DNA from 3 places in the Nocardiopsis sp. iso_237 genome. Region 2 is predicted to be linked to each of the others. Evidence: predicted binding sites of a transcription regulator. Region 2 holds the regulator's gene; each other region holds the start of a gene.
What was found. Region 2 encodes HrcA, which represses chaperone genes, less so after heat shock. Its sites were predicted from a motif close to TTGGCACTCTCNNNNNGAGAGTGCCAA; they were not measured.

Region 1: a site for HrcA is predicted at 983-1,009, ahead of AC0VYM_RS04040 (FmdB family zinc ribbon protein). Genes of this name have one in related genera too.
Region 3: a site for HrcA is predicted at 1,546-1,572, ahead of groES (co-chaperone GroES). Genes of this name have one in related genera too.

The regions. Positions count from the first base shown of each region.
Region 1 is NZ_CM149669.1:851,659-853,919, forward strand. Features, by position in the region: gene AC0VYM_RS04035 (SAF domain-containing protein) at 1-429, opposite strand, end outside; gene AC0VYM_RS04040 (FmdB family zinc ribbon protein) at 581-964, opposite strand; gene AC0VYM_RS04045 (5-formyltetrahydrofolate cyclo-ligase) at 1,207-1,851, opposite strand; gene galU (UTP--glucose-1-phosphate uridylyltransferase GalU) at 2,003-2,261, shown strand, end outside.
Region 2 is NZ_CM149669.1:4,670,702-4,672,962, reverse strand. Features, by position in the region: gene AC0VYM_RS21255 (DUF3097 domain-containing protein) at 1-690, opposite strand, end outside; gene hrcA (heat-inducible transcriptional repressor HrcA) at 868-1,881, shown strand; gene dnaJ (molecular chaperone DnaJ) at 1,886-2,261, shown strand, end outside.
Region 3 is NZ_CM149669.1:908,684-910,944, reverse strand. Features, by position in the region: gene groL (chaperonin GroEL) at 1-1,006, opposite strand, end outside; gene groES (co-chaperone GroES) at 1,110-1,418, opposite strand; gene AC0VYM_RS04305 (class I SAM-dependent methyltransferase) at 1,644-2,261, shown strand, end outside.

The sequences.
Region 1 (2,261 bases), 2.7 Mb from region 2:
GCGGCTGCCGGGGGAGAGCAGACCGACCGCCCCTGGATCGGCCACCCGCACCGGGACCGCGACCATGTCGGCGCCGTAGCGGAGCGCCGGGGGGTCGCTCAGCCGGGCGTCGGTCAGTACCTCGCCCCGGCGCACCGGAGCGTTCAGCGAGAGCCCGGACGTCGGGTCCCCGGGGGCGAGGGCCCCGTCCGGGACGGAGCGCTCGGCCATCACGAGCGGGGTGAGGTCGTCCCCGGACAGCGGCGCGGTGGCGTCGAGGTCCCTGGCGGCGACGAGCACCTCCGCCTCGGGCTGGGGTGGGGGTCGCAGGACGAGGACCGCGCAGACCACGGCCAGGGCGGTCAGGACCGAGGCGATGGCGCGGCGGTGACGGTCGAGGAGGCGGAGCGGGCCGCGCCGGAGCCGGAACGGGGGCGGGGGGTTGCTCATGCCTCCAACGCTAGGCCGGGGGAGGCGGCCCGGGAGGGTTGTCCACAGGGCGGATTTCCGCCCGGACCCCGCAGTGCCCGGGGGCCCCGGAGACAACAGAAGCGCCGCCGAGGGGCCTCGGCGGCGCGGCCACGGTCAACGGTGCGGTGGCTCAGCTGCTGGTCGCGGCGGTGCTGCCGCTGGTGCTCTTGCTGCTCGACTTGTCGCTGCCGCCCGTGCTGGCGGTGGAGGCGGCGGCGGGGGTGCCGGTGCCGCCGGAGTCGGAGGAGGGCTTGGCGGAGTCGGCGGACTTCTCGCCCTTGCCCTCGGTGCCGCCGTCGGTGTTGGAACCGGTCAGGGCGGAGCTGTTCGTGGTGGACTTACCGCTGTCGGTGCGGTAGAAGCCCGAACCCTTGAAGACGATGCCGACCGCGGAGTACACCTTGCGCAGGCGCCCCTCGCACTCGGGGCAGACCGTCAGCGAGTCGTCGCTGAAGCTCTGCACGACCTCCATCTGGGCGTCACACTCGGTGCACGCGTACTGGTACGTAGGCACTGTTCCGGGTCCTCCTTGCTGGCACTCACACCCGTTGACTGCTAAATAGTACGCGTTCGCCGACCACGGCCGCGACAACCCCTCACCGCTGCGGCGCCGGGTGTCCCGTGAGCCGGGCGGTGCCGGGCCGGGGGCCGCGGGGTGCGCGCGTTCCGGGGCAGGTCCGGGACACGACCGCCAGCCATAACGTTCCGCCCCGTCGCCTTAATCCCCCCGGCCCCGTGTCCCGGGGCGCACGGGCCTCACCGGGGCCGGCCGTCCGGGGCGCCGCCGGGCCAGACCGCCGAGACGGGGTCGAACACGTGGAGCCCGCCGCCCGGGGTCACGACGGCGTCCACCGGCCGGTCGTGCGGCTCCGCGGGCAGCGCGTCCACGAACTCCTCGTCGTGGACCACGGCGATCGCGGGCGTGTGCGGGCCCCGGAGCGGCAGCGCGCGGTCGTAGCAGCCCGCGCCGCGCCCCATCCTCGTCCCGCTCCGGTCCACCGCCACGGCCGGGCAGACCACCGCGTCGGCGCGGCCCAGCACCTCGGGGCCGTAGCGGTGCCCGGTCGGCTCCACCAGTCCGTGTCCGGCCGGTTCGAGTCCGTCCGGACCTTCGTAGGCCGCCCAGTCGAGCGTCCCGTCGGGCAGGAAGACCGGCAGCAGCACGTACGTGCCGCGCTTCCACAGCGCGTTGACCAGCCCCCGGGTGCCGGGCTCGCCTCCCACGGAGTAGTAGCAGGCCACGGTTCCGCCCATGGCCAGCCACGGCAGTTCCATGAGGGTGTCGCGGACGGCGGAACCCACACGGGAGCGCTCCGCCGCGTCCCTCTCCCGCCGCGCGGAGAGCAGGCGGGCGCGCAGTGCGCGCTTGGCGTCGCGGTCGTGTTCGTTCGTGGCACCCATGGGCCTCAGTGTGGCACCCGGCCCCCGCCTCCCCGGAGGGGTGAACACTCGGTTGCGGTTACCACGACTTCGCCCGAAACGACGGGGACTTCTCGGCCACGGGAAGTCATCGGTCCACGTAATCGGGGTTGTCTGTCCTAAAGTGCCGTTCATGAGCGCCGACACCGACCAGAAGCGACCCCGCACCGACGCCGCCGTGACCAAGGCGGTCGTACCGGCGGCGGGGCTGGGCACCCGTTTCCTGCCCGCCACCAAGGCCACCCCGAAGGAGATGCTGCCGATCGTGGACAAGCCCGCGATCCAGTACGTCGTGGAGGAGGCCGTCGAAGCCGGGCTCAGCGACGTCCTGATGATCACCGGGCGCAGCAAACGCTCCATCGAGGACCACTTCGACCGCGCCTACGAGCTGG
Region 2 (2,261 bases):
CACGACGCCCTCCTTCCAGGGCAGGCCCCGGGGGACCTCGGGCCAGGAGCCGATGCCCACCGCACCCGGACGCACGGCCTGCCACACGTCCACATAGGGATGACCGACCACGAGGACGTCCGCGCCCCGGACGCGCTCCGCGATCCGGCTCTCCTTGGACCCCGGCACCAGGTGGTCCACCAGGACCCCCAGCCGACGTCCCGGCCCCGGCGCGAACTCCGCCACCACCGAGGGAAGGTCGTCGACACCCTCCAGGAACTCGACGGCCACCCCCTCCACGCGCAGGTCGTGGCCCCACACCTTCTCGACCAGCTCGGCGTCGTGGGCGCCCTCCACGTAGATCCGGCTCTCCCGGGCCGTGCGCGCCCGCGCGTCGGTCACCGCGATCGAACCCGAGGCGCTGCGCAGGGGAGCCCTGGGTGCCGCCGCCGGACGCACCAGCGTCACCGGCTCACCGTCCACCAGGAACGCGGCCGGTCCCAGCTCGAACACCCTGCGGCGCCCGTCCCGGTCCTCCAGGGTCACGGCGGCCTTGTCCCAGGACACCACCGCCCCGCAGAAGGTCTCGTCGGCGTCCTCCACGACCAGGTCATGGCTGAGGGGTATCTCGCGTACCGCGCCCTTCCGGGGTCGTCGCCAGTCTCCCGCCAGAACGTCGCGGCCGTATCGGCCGGTTCCCTTGGTAACCACGGTGGTGCAGTCTACTGGTGACGGACCCGGGAAACCCGTTGGCGGTGGCGCACGTCGCCGCTCGGGTAGGGAAGAAGCACCCCCCGTCCCCGTGTTACCGCCTGCGGGTAGCCGTGTGGGTTTGCGGCCGGGCATAGAATTAGCACTGAGGACCTTGGAGTGCCAGGAGGTGGCGAGTTGCTGGATGAGCGCAAGCTCGCAGTCCTGCGTGCGGTCGTCGAGGACTTCGTCAACACCAACGAACCCGTGGGTTCGCGGGCGTTGGCGGACCGTCACCCCCTTGGTGTCTCCCCGGCGACCATTCGCAACGACATGGTCGCCCTGGAGGAGGACGGCTACATCGCCCAACCCCACACCAGTGCGGGACGGGTGCCCACCGACAAGGGGTACCGGCTCTTCGTCGACCGGCTCTCCTCCGTCAAGCCGCTCTCGGCGGCCGAACGGCGTGCCATCGAGTCGTTCCTCGGCGGTGCCGTGGACCTCGACGAGATCGTCGCCCGCACGGTGCGGCTGCTCGCGCAGCTCACCCGGCAGGTCGCGATCGTCCAGTACCCGTCGCTGACCCGCTCGTCGGTGCAGCACGTGGAACTGGTGCCGCTCGGCGGCCAGCGCATCATGATGGTCGTCATCACCGACACCGGACGGGTCGAACAGCGCGTCATCGACGGGCTGGGATCGGTCAGTGAGACCGTGGTGGACGACCTGCGCAGCATGCTCAACCGCGCCATCGCAGGCAGACACCTCGGCGACGTGCCGGACGCGGTGGAGGACCTGCCCGCCCAGGTCGCACCGGAGGACCGTCCCGTCGCGGTCGCGATCCTCTCCGTCCTGCTGGAGAGCCTCGTGGAACGTCACGAGGAGAAGATCGTGCTGGCTGGCACCGCCAACCTCGCCGCGGTCGACTTCGCGGCCAGCCTGCGCGACGTGCTTGAGGCACTGGAAGAGAACATGGTCCTCATACGACTCCTCGGTGAGGCCAAGGACCCCTCCATGCTGACGGTGCGCATCGGCGCGGAGAACTTCCACGAGGGCCTTCGATCCACTTCCATCGTGTCGGCTGACTACGGCGTGGGAAACCAGTCGCTGGCCAAGATCGGAGTGGTGGGCCCCACCCGTATGGACTACCCAGGGACGATGGGCGCCGTCCGTGCGGTGGCCCGGTATGTCGGACAGATTTTGGCAGGACAGTAACTCAGTGGCCAGAGACTATTACCAGGTTCTCGGGGTGCGTCGCGACGCGTCCAAGGACGAGATCAAGAAGGCGTACCGGCGGCTCGCGCGCGAGCTCCACCCGGACATCAACCCGGACCCCGCCACCCAGGAGCGCTTCAAGGAAGTGACCCAGGCCTACGAGGTCCTCTCCGACGAGAACAAGCGTCGGATGTTCGACATGGGTCAGGACCCCTTCGCCCCAGGTGGCGGCGGCGGTGCCGGAGGCTTCGGCAACGCGGGCGGGTTCGCCTTCGACGACATCATGAACGCCTTCTTCGGCGGTGGACAGCCCGGCGGCCGCGGCCCCCGGGAGCGGGTCCGGCGCGGGCGCAGCATCAAGATTCGTATCGAGCTCGACC
Region 3 (2,261 bases), 2.8 Mb from region 2:
CGCCGCCGCCGTCGACGACGGTGGTGGTGTCCTTGGTGATGGTGATGCGGCGGGCCGAGCCCAGCACGGACAGGTCCGCGTTCTCCAGGGTCAGGCCGACCTCCTCGGAGATGACCTGGCCGCCGGTGAGGACGGCGATGTCCTGGAGCATGGCCTTGCGGCGCTCACCGAAGCCGGGCGCCTTGACCGCGGCCACGTTGAGGGTGCCGCGCATGCGGTTGAGCACCAGGGCGCCCAGGGCGTCGCCCTCGACGTCCTCGGCGATGATCAGCAGCGGCTTCTTGTTCTGGACGACCTGCTCCAGCAGCGGGAGCAGCTCGTTCAGGTTGCCGATCTTGCCCTGGCTGATCAGGATCTGCGCGTCCTCCAGGACGGCCTCCTGACGGTCTCCGTCGGTGACGAAGTAGGGCGAGATGTAACCCTTGTCGAACTGGAGGCCCTCGGTGAAGTCGAGCTCCAGACCGAAGGTCGGGGACTCCTCCACCGTGATGACGCCGTCCTTGCCGACCTTGTCGAAGGCCTCGGCGATGAGGTCGCCGATCTGGGCGTCCTGCGCGGAGTTGGTCGCCACGTAGGCGATGTCGGCGCGCTCCTTGATCGGCACGGCGCGCTCGAGCAGGATCTCGGAGACCCGGGCGGCCGCGGCGTCGATGCCCTTCTTGAGGGACATCGGGGAGGCGCCGGCGGCGACGCTGCGCAGGCCCTCGCGGACCAGCGCCTGCGCCAGCACGGTGGCGGTGGTGGTGCCGTCACCGGCGGCGTCGTTGGTCTTGGTGGCGACCTCCTTGACCAGCTGCGCGCCCAGGTTCTCGTAGGGCTCGTCCAGCTCGATCTCACGGGCGACGGTCACACCGTCGTTCGTGATGGTGGGGGCACCGAACTTCTTGTCGATGACGACGTTGCGGCCGCGCGGGCCGAGCGTCACCTTGACGGCGTTGGCGAGGCGGTCCACGCCCCGCTCGAGGGCGCGGCGGGCGTCGTCCTCGAACTCCAGGATCTTCGGCATGTGTGAGTACTTCCTCTAACGGTTCGGGTCGAAAGAGAACATCCCGCCCCGCCCGGCTTCAGGGCCGACCGGTGCGGGATGTTCGAAGGCTCTGCGCCGAGAGCTACTTCTCGACGACCGCGAGGAGGTCGCGGGCGGAGAGAACCAGGTACTCCTGGCCGTCGTACTTGACCTCGGTGCCGCCGTACTTGCTGTAGAGAACGACGTCGCCGACGTTCACGTCGAGGGCGACGCGCTTGCCGTTGTCGTCAAGGCGACCGGGACCCACGGCCAGGATCTCGCCCTCCTGGGGCTTCTCCTTGGCGGTGTCCGGGATGACCAGACCGGAGGCGGTGGTCTGCTCAGCCTCCAGGGTCCTGACCACGACGCGGTCCTCGAGCGGCTTCAGCACGGTCTTGGTGGCGGTCGACACGGTGTGACCTCCCCCTTCAAAGTCTCGGTGTATCTGACGTCGGCCCATGCGTGAGCACGGACCAACCACGTAAAAGGGGCGACCGCGGCGGCCTGTCGTCGCGGGTGCCAGACCGGCCTCGTCGCGTTTAGCACTCTACCCCCGAGAGTGCCAGAATGGAAATGTGGCGGGGCTCCGGACCCTGGGGCGGACCCGCCACCCGTCGTGCCCACAGCAGGAGGTTCCATGCGCGTTCCCGCGTTCTCGGCGCTGCTCACCGACGCGGGACGGGAGGTCCTCGCCGGGGTGGACCCCGCCGCCGCGGCCAGCAACCCCCTCGCCGCCGCTTCGCGGCTGCGCGCCGACCCCCGGGTCGCCGCACTCGACCCCGACCTCCCCGTGTCCGAGCTCGTCAACGCCGTGATGACCCAGGTGGGCCTGCGGGAGCGGGGCCGGGCCAAGTTCGGGGAGAACGCCGCGCGCATGTACTTCACCCCGAACGGGCTGGAGCAGTCCACCCGCCGGACCGTGGCCGAGTACCGCGCCGAGCGCACCGCCCGGCACCTGCCCCCCTCGGTGGCCGGGGGCGCCGTCGCGGGCGACCTGTGCTGCGGGATCGGCGCGGACCTGCTGGCCCTGGCCGGTCGGGGCGTGCCGGTGGAGGGCGTGGACGCCGACCCCCTGACCGTGGCGGTGGCCCGGGCCAACATCGAGGCGCTGGGGCTCACGGAGCACGCCCGCGTCCGGGAGGGCGACGTGAACGCGGTCGCGGTGGGCGACCACCCGCTGCTGTTCTGCGACCCGGCTCGGCGCGGAGGGCGGGGCCGGGTGTTCGACCCGGCCGCCTACTCGCCGCCGTGGGAC